DNA from 4 places in the Protofrankia sp. Cas3 genome. Region 2 is predicted to be linked to each of the others. Evidence: riboswitches for the same ligand, from Rfam matches in the RefSeq annotation. Region 2 holds a riboswitch; each other region holds the start of a gene.
The links. Region 2 has a riboswitch for cyclic di-AMP ahead of U9983_RS12870 (transglycosylase family protein). Riboswitches for the same ligand answer to the same signal wherever they lie in the genome.

Region 1 (3,073 bases), on a different contig from region 2:
GCTGTCGGGGCTGGCGTTCGGCGGGACCGCGCTGTGTGCACGGGCGTTGGACGCCGATCACACCCTCGGCGCTATCCTCACCGACCCCCTTTCCTGGGCACTACTGGCCTACGGTCTGCTCGGGTTGAGTGCGTTCGGAGCCGCGTTGCAACGCGGCTCGGTGACGCTTGTCACCGCCAGCCAGGGCGCGGCGGAAACCCTCATCCCGGCCGCGATGGGGTTTGCGCTGTTGGGGGACCAGGTCCGTCCGGGCTGCCTCCCGCTTGCTGCGATCGGGTTCGTCGTCGCCGTGGCCGCAGCGGTCGAGCTGGCGATCCTCACCCCACCCGAGCAGCCGTCTGCGCCACCTCAGCCGGATTTGTTACCATCCGTCAGCCGGACACGGTGACTAAGAGCGACCGGCAATAGGGGACGCGGCGTCGCGGGGGTCGTCGACCCGGTTGGGGATGCGCGGGGATAGCTGTGCCATCGTTGCCACCATGGCGACAGGTCAACTCCAACAGAACGTGCTTCGGGACCGTGCTCGACGCGCAATGAGCAAGGTCCCGGAAGTGACGGCGTACTTCTGGATCACCAAGGTGCTGACCACCGGCATGGGGGAGACGACGTCGGATTACCTGGCCCACCAACTCAGCCCGATGATTGCCGTCGGTCTCGCCGGCGTGTGCTTGGCGGCCGCGCTGGCGCTGCAGTTCTACGTCCGTCGATATGTTGTCTGGATCTACTGGACGGCCGTTGTCATGGTCAGTGTGTTCGGCACGATGGCCGCCGATGTCCTGCATGTCGGATTTGGCATTCCGTATCTCGTGTCAACCGCCTTCTTCATGATCGCGCTGGCCGCCATCTTCACGGTCTGGTATATGAGCGAGAAGACCCTGTCCATTCACAGTATCCACACCCGTCGTCGTGAGGCGTTCTACTGGGCCACGGTCATGGCGACGTTCGCGCTCGGTACCGCCCTGGGAGACATGACCGCGACAACCGCGCACCTGGGCTATTTCTCCTCGGGTGTGATGTTTGCCGTCCTGATGGCCGTCCCGGCCCTGGCCTACCGGCTGGCTGGTCTGAACGGGATTTTCGCCTTCTGGTCTGCCTACATCGTGACCCGACCGCTCGGTGCCTCCTTCGCCGACTGGATGGGGGTGTCCCATGGTCGCGGTGGCCTTGAACTGGGCACCGGGCCGGTCAGCCTGGTTCTGGCGATTGTGATCGTCGGTTTCGTCAGCTTCCTGGCGGTGACCCGCAGGGACGTTACGCACCCGTCCGTGCCTGGCTGGCCCGTAACCCCCGCACGCGGCGACGATCCGGCGGATGCCGGCGGCGTCTTGTAGCGCGATCTAGTCGTACCGGCTCGTGGCGGAATCCGGCGAGCGGTCGGGCGCCGGATGACGCCCGACCGGAGTGCCGGTGGTTTCCTTTCCGTCTGTTGTCTAGCCGTCAGTCGGCTGGGTGCTCTGGTACCAGGGCGACCAGTATGAATGCCGGTGGTGGCTAGCGGCAGAGGGAGCGTCGTCGGCTGGGTTTCCGCTCCCGCTCCCACTGCCGCTCCCGACCGAGCCCGCCGACGGCGACTGTGTGGCGGTCGGAGCCGTGTTGGCGACGCTGTCGACCTTTCCAGACCAGCACGACTGCGATGAAACCCACGGCGTCGTGCCCTGCTGGGCGTACAGCATCCGGGCGCGGTTCCACTGCTCGGCAACGGAGGCGTTCTGCGGCAGACCGGTCCCGCCGACTGACTGCCACGTGCTGGGAAGGAACTGGAACAGTCCGCCGGCGCCTATCGAATTGACGATTGTCGGGTTGCCGCCGGACTCGCACTGAGCAATTGCCGACAACGTCTGGTCGTCCGACGGTGCCGCGCTGGCGGGCCCCGAGATTCCAATGCCGACACCGCCGACGGCGGCGGCGAGTGCCGGAATGGTGATGAGCGCGCGGGTGTATCTGCTGGTTGCTCTGCTGCCGCGATGGCGGGCGCGCGAACGGGACATATAAATGCCCTTTCCCCACGCCTACGAGGTGAGCTGTCGGGTTCGGGCTGGGAAATGCCCGGCCGCATCATGCGGCTTCACCCCAAGGACGCCCGCTGGCGCCCGGAAAGTGGTTCCCCCGCTCCTGCCGTTGGTTTGACGATCATCGGACGGGGCAGGACTCGGCGTGTTTCGTCCGATGCGCGCCCTCGTTGCGAAGGCACGGCGGAACCCTATCGGCTACCGCTGGTCGGCCGGCAAGGGGTGGTGAAGAAGCGCACAGTCGAACATCGACCATTGATTTCGGTACCGATCACCATTAATACGCGTGCGCGCGCGTTCATTTTAACCAGCCAGCATTGATGGAACGTTTCCGTGACATGGGAACCACATTTTGACGCAGAGCTTGGTGCGCTTTGTGGACAATCGGGTCGACCGGGTGGCGCCGACGGCGGGGCCGCCTACTCAAGGCCGGCGGATGCGCATCGGGTATCCACGAGCGCCGGATCTGTGCCGGCGTTGTCAGCGCCGGGCTGGTCACCGGCCGGGCCGGGAGCCTCGCCCAGATAGCTGGACGTGACGAGATCATAGCGCTGGCCGAGTTCGTCGGCCGTGCCCTCGACCCGCAGCCGGCCCCGGGAGAGCACGTAGCCCCGGTCCGCTATCTCGAGTGCCATCGGCACGTGCTGCTCGACGAGAAGAATCCCGCAGCCGGTGTCGTCGACGATCCGGCGCAGCACGGGGAGCAGGCGCTCGACGATGACCGGCGCCAGGCCGAGGCTCATTTCGTCGATCATGAGCAGTGCCGGTTCGGTCGCCAGCGCCCGGCCGAGCGCGAGCATCTGCTGCTCCCCGCCGGACAGCAGCCCGGCCGGGCGGCGCAGCAGGTCCGTCAGGGCCGGGAAGTAGGCGAGAGCACGCTCGGTGTGCGCGGCCCGACGGCCACCGGCGAGCCGCAGGTTCTCCCGAACGGTCAGGTCCATGAACAGTGCCCGGTCCTCGGGGACGTGCGCGAGGCCGCGTCGAGCGAGGACGTCCGGGCGGGCACCGGCGATCGAACGGCCCTGGAACCCGATCGTCCCGCCGATGACCGGTAGCAGACCGGA
Region 2 (3,073 bases):
GTCGTCCAAGGCGTCGTCCCAGTCGGAATACGGGCGCGTGAGCAGGTCCCGGAACCGTCCGGGGATGCCGGCCGCGACCTGGCGGGACAGCTGCGCCAGTTCTCCTGATGCGGCACGACCGGCACCCGTATGAAAGATCGACCGCCGTCCGTCGGCGAACCGGTGCAACAGGGCGGTTTTACCGACTCTGCGTCGTCCCCATATCACCGCTGGTCGTGGATGGGTCGAGGTCCACCAGCGCTCCAGCGCGGCAAGCTCCTCGACGCGATTGACGAACGCCATTCCGCCCCTGCTTACCTCGCACGCTACTTACATCACCTGTAACTTACCTCGGATGTCAGTAGGCCACCGGGCGGACAGCAGGGTGTCCCGGTCCCCGATCCAGGACGTCAGCAGGACGGTCGTGAGCGGCTCAGGTCTTAAGGCCCAGTACCTCGGCCGCTTCGGGATCGCTGTCGGCGAGGAAGTCCCGGCAGCGGGCGGCCTCCTCGGCCTCACCGATGGCGGCGGCGGCGCGACTGAGCGCCGCGAGCGCGCGTAGGAAGCCCTGGTTGGCCTCGTGGGACCACGGGATCGGCCCATGCCCGTGCCAGCCGGCGCGACGAAGCTGGTCCAAGCCGCGGTGGTATCCGGTCCGTGCGTAGGCGTAGGCCGTGACCGCCGCACCTGCCTCCAGGGCGCGCTCGGCCAGCATCGCCCAGGCGAGGCTTGAGTCCGGGAAGCGACCGGCGACCGTCTCCGCGGTCTCGCCGGCGTCGAGCGCTTTGGCGGCAGCCGGATCGAGAGTGAGTTTTGTCGGGGGCGGACCGTCAAGAAGATCCGGCCGTCCAGGGGAGGTCGTCATGGGGTCCATCCTGCCGGATCCCGGTTGCACTGTGCCGAGTGGGGATCGGTCAGAACAGGTTCTCACGCGGCGGACCCGGTGGGAGGGGGGTGGGCCATCGGGTCCGCCGCGGGATCAGGGTTCGAGGGCGAATCCACCTTCGAACAGTCATGGGATGTTACAGGATACGAACCCCTGGGATCACAGGGCGGACGGGCTGGTGACGGTGATGTCCCAGAGGTTCTTACCGACCACACCGGCCTGTCCGTCGTCGACCCGTGTCAGGTAGCTGTACAGCGATGCCAGGCCCTCGGACTCGCCGCCGAAGCGGCCGTCCACCTGCAAAATGAATTTCTTCTCGCGCATCGTGTTCTGCCAGACGTAGGCGTCAGCGCGCACCTCTCCGGCCAGGGCGGTGGAAAGCGTCGTACCGGTGAAGTTCGACGATTCCAGTTGCGCCTTCGCGCGGTCCAAGGTCATTGCGGGCTGCGCCGGAGCGATCGCCTGCTGGACTGCCGCGACGTTGGGCACCGTTGTCGGCACCGTTGTCGGCACCTGCGGCGCCGGGCCGTTGTTGGTCAGGCCCATCTTGACCGAGCAGGACGGCCACGGGGACCAGCCGCGAGAGTTGTAGAGCTTGTGGGCTGCGTCGTCCTGCAGCGCCGGCGGGGCGTCACTGGGGAGGCCGGAATAGCCGAGACCGTGCCAGGTTCCGGCGTCGAACTGGTACGCGCCGTAGAACCCGTTACCGGTATTGATGTGATAGTTGCCGCCGGACTCACACTGGCGGAGTTTGGTGAAGTCGTCGGCGGTCGCGGCGCCTGCGGGACTGGCCGCGACGGCGAGACCACTGCCCACGAGTGCTGTGACAGCACCGGTGGTACGCAGGACCTTGACTGCGGTGGACGACTGTTGCGGGGCTCGGTGCCTGCCAACAGACGGCATGTGGGTCGGTCCTTCCCGTCGCCTACGAGGTGAGCTGTCGGGTGCGGGCTGGGAACATGCCCGGCCGGTGACGCCGATGAGCGTCGCCTGCTTTACCCCAAGGACACCGGTGGCCGGTATCCGGATGTGGTTCCCCCGATCCCGTCCGTGCGGCTTCGCGATAGGTCCTGCCGCGGCGGGCGGGGACGGGATTCGGCGTCCGTCCGCGCGGCCTCGCCGATCTGGCGAGTGGGGAGGACTCTAGCGAGCCTGGCCCTTTCGAAGCAAATCGGGGGTGTCGGATGAACTACACGGACCTGGTTTTCACCACCCGAATGGGCTACATGGCCCAAAGACAACACTCTACCCGGCGATTGGGGTGACCCCGATGGGGGGTCGTTTGTGCTGGCTTCTCGTAACACCGAGTGATCGGGCCGGTCGCCGTAGTGCTTTTCTGTTGTGTTTGTTGTCACGCAGGTGGGACCGGCCCGACTCGTCCTCGCGGGGTCTATATCAGTTCGCGGCCGTCAGCTGCCGGCTGTTCAGGTGAAGGTGACCCCCCAGGTCTCCGGCCCACAGATTCCGTCGACCGCCAGGCCCTTGTCGGCCTGCAGGCGGCTGGCCGCGCCGGCCGACTCAGGTCCATACCGACCGTCAATTTGGATCTTGTAGCCAAGACTGTTCATCTGGTGCTGCCACGACCGAACGTCCGACCGCACCTGATCGACGAGGTCGGCGGTAAGGGGCGTCGCATCAGCGGAGTTCGACGAGATGTCCGTGCTCACCGTGCGCCATTGCCAGCGAGAGGAACCGCTCCTGCCGTACGAGGGTGCCTGCGACGAGTCGGTGTCGGATGAGCTCGAGTCCGATGCGCTGGTGTCCGGTGCATCCCTGCCGCTGTCGGCGCCCGATGCGCCGGGACTTGCGGTGCCGGCCGGGTTGGTGCCGCCCCCGAGTTGGTCGGCGCCCATGCCCTTGCCGCATGCAGGCCACTGGCCGAAGCCGGAGCGGGCGGCGAGCTTGATCGCGGCCTCATCCTGGGTGCCGGGCGAGGCAGCGCTGGGCAGGCCGGTGTAGCCCAGGCTCTGCCAGGTGCCCAGCGAGAACTGGTACGCGCCGTAGTAGCCGTTGACGGTGTTCGCCCCGTAGTTACCGCCGGACTCGCATTGGCGAAGCCCCTCCCAGGTCGTGGCGGCGCTGGCCGGTTGGGACATCGCGATACCGCCACTGATCGCGGCGACCAGGGCCGGGGTCACCACCATGGCCCTGGTACGGACCCGGACCCGGGCCCGAGCCCGGCGAACTCCACGATGTCGACCACGAGAA
Region 3 (3,073 bases), on a different contig from region 2:
GCCGGCATCTACGGAATGAATTTCGATCATATGCCGGAGCTGCGGCAGGCCTGGGGATACCCAGCCGTTCTCTGTCTGATGGCGACGATCTGCTTCGCGCTGTATCGGTCCTTCAAGCGCAACGGCTGGCTGTAATCACAAATAAAAAACCCAGGCGACAAGAACCATACAACAACGACCACGCATCAAGCCGATGGTGTAGTCTATTACGCCCGTTGAATCACCGGGATCAGGTCACTGCAACCGACCGCCTCACCCGTGAACCCGGTACGGTGAAGAGGAAAGCCGCTGGCCGAAGGTCGTACGATCATGATACCGCTCGCCCGGCCACAGGCCCCGGGCAACCTGAGTCGGGGTACCGGCTGCCCCGGAGAGGCGAGAGTAGATCGGTGCCCCGAACCGGGCAAATCCAGGTGGATTACGGACCTACCAGGCCCCGCCGTGCGGCCATCGCAGGGCGTGGGTATCACCCGTTCGGACTATCACCAGGGGTGCTGCGGGTCACGCCCGGCCGCTGGGTGGATACCACCGGAGCGCCCTGCCGTCCTCCCGTTCGGTCCTACCCCTCCTGAGGACGGCGACCCATCAGGACTACCGTCTCGCTTTGATAGCTATTTCCGACTATGCAGTTCCGATATATCACCCGACGACGGGATTCACGAAGACCACGGCGTCGGCTACCGTAATCGGCTGTGTCGGCCCTTCGCGCGGGAACCCACCGTCAACCGCCGTCCCAGCGGCCGGCCAACGGCAGACGGCTAGGACTGCGATCACACCCCGTGCTGACCCTTGCAACGGACCTGCATGACAACGGTCACATCCCCCGCCGCGCCCACGACCTGACGTGTCTCAGCACACGGGACGACATCCGTGACATGGCCCACGACGTGCACGACGCGGTCCGATGACCAAACCGACGTACCCGGTTCGCAATGATCTTATCGCGGAGCTGGTAACAAGGTTGGACCAACTTGATCAGCTCCTCGGGCGGCTGGAGGATGCTGAGCGCCAGGCCGCGGACGCCAGCGAGCACCTGATGCGTACCCGGCGATGGCAGGAGGACACGGTCCGCGCGATTCAGGATGAGCGGGCGCAGATGCGCACTCATCAGCGGGCCCTGGACGATCTCGCGGACCGCGCGCAGGCCGCCGTCGAAGCCCTGTCCGGCCATTACCGCTCCCTGCCTGCCGAGGTTCACCAACTCGCGGTCGAACTGCACGTCCTGGAGACCGCCGGCCTGCTCTCCCGCCGCGCGACCCGCGCCCGCCGCCACTGACCCCGGGCCGCCACAGCCCCGGGCCGTCACAGCCCCGGGCCGTATGGCTCACGCGGGATGCGCCCCCACGGGATGTAGGAGCGAGACATCTCATAGCGATCGACACTATCCGTGATCGGATGACTCTACCAAGGCGACAATTTTCACTACTACATGGCAACGAAAGATAACTATCGGCGCTCGAGTGCCCCCCGCCGCCAGACTGCCGTCGCTATGGCGTAATGTCATCTTCCGCATCCTGTGGGTCACGGCATCGGGCGCCTCAGCCAGGCGGCCTGCCGCCCGGACCAACAGGTCAGGGCATGGCGGCGAGCTGGTCGGCATGGAGGATGGGAGGAGCCGATATGGTCACTTCTGTGAGCACTCGCCGTAGTTGTGAGGGACTAGTGTTTACTGGCACCATCCTTTTGAACTAGTCTCACCCCGACGTCACGACAACACCGGGCCGAACGCCGAATCCTGCCCACGGTCCCGGTGTCCCCTCCGAGTCGTCACCAGGGCAGGAGCGGGGGACCCATCCTCCACCGGACGACACCGAGCCGCGGTGCAGTCCTAGGGGTTAAGCGAGCTGTGCGACGGTCGCACGGCCCACCGGGCAGCCCAGCCCGAACCCGACAGCTCACCTCGCAGGCGAACGGGAAGGATCACAGCCTTGTCTGCGCCCGATGTGCAGCTTGATCCGGCAACATGGTCATATTCGTCGTTGCCGACAAAGTCGCCAACGAGATCGGCAACGACGTCGTCTCTGCGACCGCCTGCCGACATGACCGGGCGCTCAGCCCGTGGCAGGCACCGCGCGCCGGCTCCACCGTCGGGAACAAGTCGCGTCCGAGCCCGGGCCGCGGTAGCCGCGATGACAACCGGCACGGTTGCCGTGTCCGGTGTCGCGCTCGCCGGCTGCGCCCCGACCGACACCGGTATGGACGAAACCTCGGTCAGCTCGCGGATCACGCTAGGATCGCAGTTCGGAAGCCAGGCCTCCCTCGCAGGCCTGCGCACGTCGGTCATCAACCCGGCCACCTCGGTCGGCCCCGGCTCCATCACAAGCCAGGTGATCGATCAGGCCGACCTGCACCCGAAGTCGGCTGTCGCGCTGAAGGTCACCAATCCGGACGTCTCCGTGCAGGCCGACCAGCCCATCGACATGGGCTTCGCCCTCGAGGACGGAACGACCCACGCGCCGCTGCCGAACCAGCTCATCAAGGTTCAGGTGAAGCTGCCTGACGGCTGGGCGACATTCAAGCACCTGTACACCAACGAACAGGGCTTCGCCAGCTACACAGCCAAGATTCTCACCACGACACAGATCACGGCTATCTTCGACGGCACCGACGCCCTGCAGTCGGCGCACTCCTCGAACATCGGTACGATGACTGTGATGCCTGGTCCAGCCCCGGCAGTCCCGGCACAGGCGCCTCTATCGGTGGCTCGTAGCGTTCTTCAGGCATCCGGCTCCAGCGGGGCCAGCACGATATCACCGAGTACGATCGATGCAACGATATCCGCAGGCTCCCTCGGTCTACGGGCTATTTATCTGGCGGCACAACAGGCCGGTAAGCCCTACGTGTACGGTGCAGAGGGACCTTACGCATTCGACTGCTCCGGCCTGGTTCAGTATGTCTTCAAACAGCTGGGGCGCAGCCTTCCTCGTACGGCGGAAGCTCAATACGAGGCAACGACCCGAGTATCGCAGTACAACAAACAGCCCGGCGACCTGATTTTCTTCGGTGCACCTGGTAACATTTACCACATGGGCATCTACGCCGGTGATGGCAAGATGTGGGTAGCCCCAAAATC
Region 4 (3,073 bases), on a different contig from region 2:
GTTCACCGCCGAGGCCGTCTGGCGGGTCGTCGACCGTTCGCTGCAGATCTGTGGTTCCCTCGGTATCTCCGGGGATGTGCTGCTCTCGCGCTTCCTGCGCGAGGTCCGGCCGTTCCGTATCTATGACGGGCCGTCGGAGACCCACCGCTGGGCGATCGCCCGTCGTGTGGTCCGCCGTCACCTCGACAACCATGCGAGCGCGTCATGACGATCGTAGCGCCTGCCGGCTAGCGTCTGCCGGCCACCCGGCCACCCGGGTAGACGATTTTTCGCCACCCGGGTAGACGATTTTTCGAGGTTTGTGCGACGGAAGAGTCCTTGTCGATCGCACAAACCTCGAAAGATCGCGTAGGCGTCGGTTCACCGGCCTTTGATGTCGAGGAAATAGTCGAGAAGGCGCCAGGTCGTCCGGTCGACCGCACCGGTGACTGCCACCGCCGGGTCGGTCAACCGGCAGAATGCCTGGAAATCACGGAACGCTGTCTCCGTCAGCGGGCCGAAGGCGCCGTCCGGGGAGAGCAGGCGATTGTCGCCCTCCCTGCCCGTCGCGATGTTGAGCGCGTTCTGAGCGGTCGTGACCGGGTGGCGCAGATCCGGGAACACGCCTGACTCGCCCTGATCGAGAGACCCGCGCGCGACCGTCGGGAAGTAGGCGAACCGGTTCGGCGGGTTCTGGGGGGCGAGCGGGAAACGCGGGCCACCGCTGAACATCGACTGCCAGTTCACGCACCCGGCGATAAGTGTACCGCCGGCAAGCCAGGTTCTGCGTAGTACCTGATCGTTTCCGACGTTGCCCTCGACCGTGACGACATTATTGCCGGTGCGTTCGACGACCAGGCCGGTGTGGGTGTCATTGCCAGCGGCGGTTTCGTGGCCTGTCCAGTCAAAGATGATCTGGTCTCCGGGGTTGGCCTCGGTGGAGGCGATGGCCAGGCCGTGGGCTCGCGCCCAGGACCAGATCGTGGGCACGTACGCCGACTTCAGCGGCAGGTTGATCCCGACCTGCTCGAACATGCACCAGACGAAAATCGCGCACCATGCATTCCCGTCGTAGCCGAACTCCTGGCCGTACTTCGTATGGTTATGGCCATCCCCGGCGTAGCCGACCTCCGCCAACGCATGCTCGACCAACTGTTGCACAGCCGTCATCGCTGACTCCTTTTCGGCGACGCCGTGTTGGCGGCCGGGACCGATGGTAAGGATTCGACCGAAGACGATGCCAAAACCCCTGCCAGAACCCCTGCCAGATGAGACAAGACGCACCCCCGTCGATTGGCCTGTTTGCTCATCGCTATCACCGTGCGTGTCCTCGCGGCCAGTGCATGTCGGTATTCTGCCGCCGAGCTCGACGCACGGTCGGCGGTCTTGATCCGATTCTTCTGACCGGCCGGTCGGATGATTAATACGCATAGTAGTCGACATGCGTCGAGATTCGCAGAAAATGGCCCTTGCGGTCACAGCGTGTAGTTCGCTACCGTGGCCGGGCTCTCAGCAACACCGGGCCGAACGCCGAGTTCTGCCCTCGGTCCGGTGTTCCCTTCTAGTAATCACCAGGGCAGCAGCGGGGGAACCAGGACTTGGCGGACGTCGCCCTTGTGGCGCCGTCCTCGGGGTGAAGTCGGCCGCGGATCTCCGCGCTGACCGGGCTTCCCGGCCCGAACCCGACAGCTAACCTCGCAGGCGTACGGGAAGGATCATTGTTGCCTGCATATCAGGCGTGTGCAGATTCTGCTGACGGGGTTCCGTCCGGACACGGTCGCCACCGTGCACCGACCGCCAGGTCCAGCTTCCGCCGCCGGTCCGCACGTGCGGTGGTTGCCGCCGCGGCCACCGGGACCGTCGCTCTGACCGCTTTTGCGGCCCCCGCACTGGCGAACGACGCCGGGGCTGACAGTCCGGCCGGCTCGACCACTGCCACCACTGCCACCACTGCCACCACTGCCACCATTGGTGCCACCCCCACCGCGCAGACCTGGGCCGGTGATACCGCTGCCGGTGACGCCGCTGCCGGTGACGCCGCTGCCGCGCCCTCGGCGTCCGACCCGGCATCGGCCGCTGGTTCGGTGTCGGCCCAGACTGGCGGCCTCTCGGCACCGCCGGACAGTGCGTCGTCGCGGCAGGACGGTTCCGCGGCGTCCACTGCCAGTCTTGGTGAGAAGATCGTCTATTTGGCATCGAAGCAGGCGGGCAAGCCATACGTGTGGGGCGCCCAGGGTCCGAACTCCTTTGATTGTTCCGGGCTTGTCCAGTACATCTACAAACAGCTCGGCCGGAGCGTGCCGCGGGTGACCGACGCCCAGTACGCGGCGTCGCAGAAGATATCGCGGGATGCCAAGCAACCCGGTGATCTCATCTTCTTCGGGCAGCCCGGAAACATCCATCACGTGGCGATCTACGCCGGGGGCGACATGATGTGGGCCGCTCCCCACAGCGGAACCGTCGTCCGGCTTCAGAAGATTTATTCCACGAGTTATCTCGTTGGTCGCCTGGGGTGACCTGGCTCGGCTGGTAACAGACATGCGACCCGTCATGGCCGGGCTGCCGCGTGCCCCACCGTGGGCATTCCGCCAGTTTGGCTGTGACGGGTGCGTCCGCGCGGCGCCTATGAGCCGATCGACGATACTGAAGTGAGATATCTGATAATGACCAGGGGAAGGCACAGAAAGCAGTCCCAGTACAACCGCGGCGCGGTGGCTGCCACCGCCGGTGTCATCGGCGCGACGGCGGGAATGATGCTGACCGCGGGTCCGGCGAGCGCGAACCCCACCGCATCGCCCGGTGCCGGTACGGCGCCTGCGCCCGGCACGAGTTCTGTCGCTGCGACACCTGTTCCCGACGCTTCCATCGCCGGTGCCGGCAGGAAGGCGGGACTTGGCGGTTGCGACGGGAAGCCGCTGCAGACCTGGGTCGCGGTCGCGCTGGCCGAGTCCGGCGGCAACGCGAACGCGCACAACCCCAATGGCGAGGATTCCCGGGGACTGTGGCAGATCAACATGCGGGCGCATGCGGGCTGGGTCGGCGGGGCAGATCTGTTCGATCCAGCCATCAACGCCCAGGCCGCCAAGCGGGTGTG

Region 1: another riboswitch for cyclic di-AMP. It lies ahead of U9983_RS25780 (transglycosylase family protein); the one in region 2 lies ahead of U9983_RS12870 (transglycosylase family protein).
Region 3: another riboswitch for cyclic di-AMP. It lies ahead of U9983_RS22210 (C40 family peptidase); the one in region 2 lies ahead of U9983_RS12870 (transglycosylase family protein).
Region 4: another riboswitch for cyclic di-AMP. It lies ahead of U9983_RS12435 (C40 family peptidase); the one in region 2 lies ahead of U9983_RS12870 (transglycosylase family protein).

Annotation. Positions count from the first base shown of each region.
Region 1 covers NZ_CAUVXP010000228.1:2,830-5,902, reverse strand. Annotated here, with positions in the region: gene U9983_RS25790 (hypothetical protein) at 1-388, shown strand, start outside; gene U9983_RS25785 (hypothetical protein) at 480-1,331, shown strand; gene U9983_RS25780 (transglycosylase family protein) at 1,431-1,988, opposite strand; cyclic di-AMP (ydaO/yuaA leader) riboswitch at 1,993-2,165, opposite strand; gene U9983_RS25775 (ABC transporter ATP-binding protein) at 2,429-3,073, opposite strand, start outside.
Region 2 covers NZ_CAUVXP010000057.1:6,630-9,702, forward strand. Annotated here, with positions in the region: gene U9983_RS12860 (ATP-binding protein) at 1-282, opposite strand, end outside; gene U9983_RS12865 (DUF3151 domain-containing protein) at 413-844, opposite strand; gene U9983_RS12870 (transglycosylase family protein) at 1,025-1,768, opposite strand; cyclic di-AMP (ydaO/yuaA leader) riboswitch at 1,774-1,938, opposite strand; gene U9983_RS12875 (transglycosylase family protein) at 2,290-3,073, opposite strand, start outside.
Region 3 covers NZ_CAUVXP010000153.1:7,696-10,768, forward strand. Annotated here, with positions in the region: gene U9983_RS22200 (magnesium and cobalt transport protein CorA) at 1-135, shown strand, start outside; gene U9983_RS22205 (hypothetical protein) at 905-1,276, shown strand; cyclic di-AMP (ydaO/yuaA leader) riboswitch at 1,753-1,923, shown strand; gene U9983_RS22210 (C40 family peptidase) at 2,130-3,073, shown strand, end outside.
Region 4 covers NZ_CAUVXP010000054.1:21,168-24,240, forward strand. Annotated here, with positions in the region: gene U9983_RS12425 (acyl-CoA dehydrogenase family protein) at 1-208, shown strand, start outside; gene U9983_RS12430 (CHAP domain-containing protein) at 361-1,149, opposite strand; cyclic di-AMP (ydaO/yuaA leader) riboswitch at 1,539-1,697, shown strand; gene U9983_RS12435 (C40 family peptidase) at 1,812-2,495, shown strand; gene U9983_RS12440 (peptidoglycan-binding protein) at 2,643-3,073, shown strand, end outside.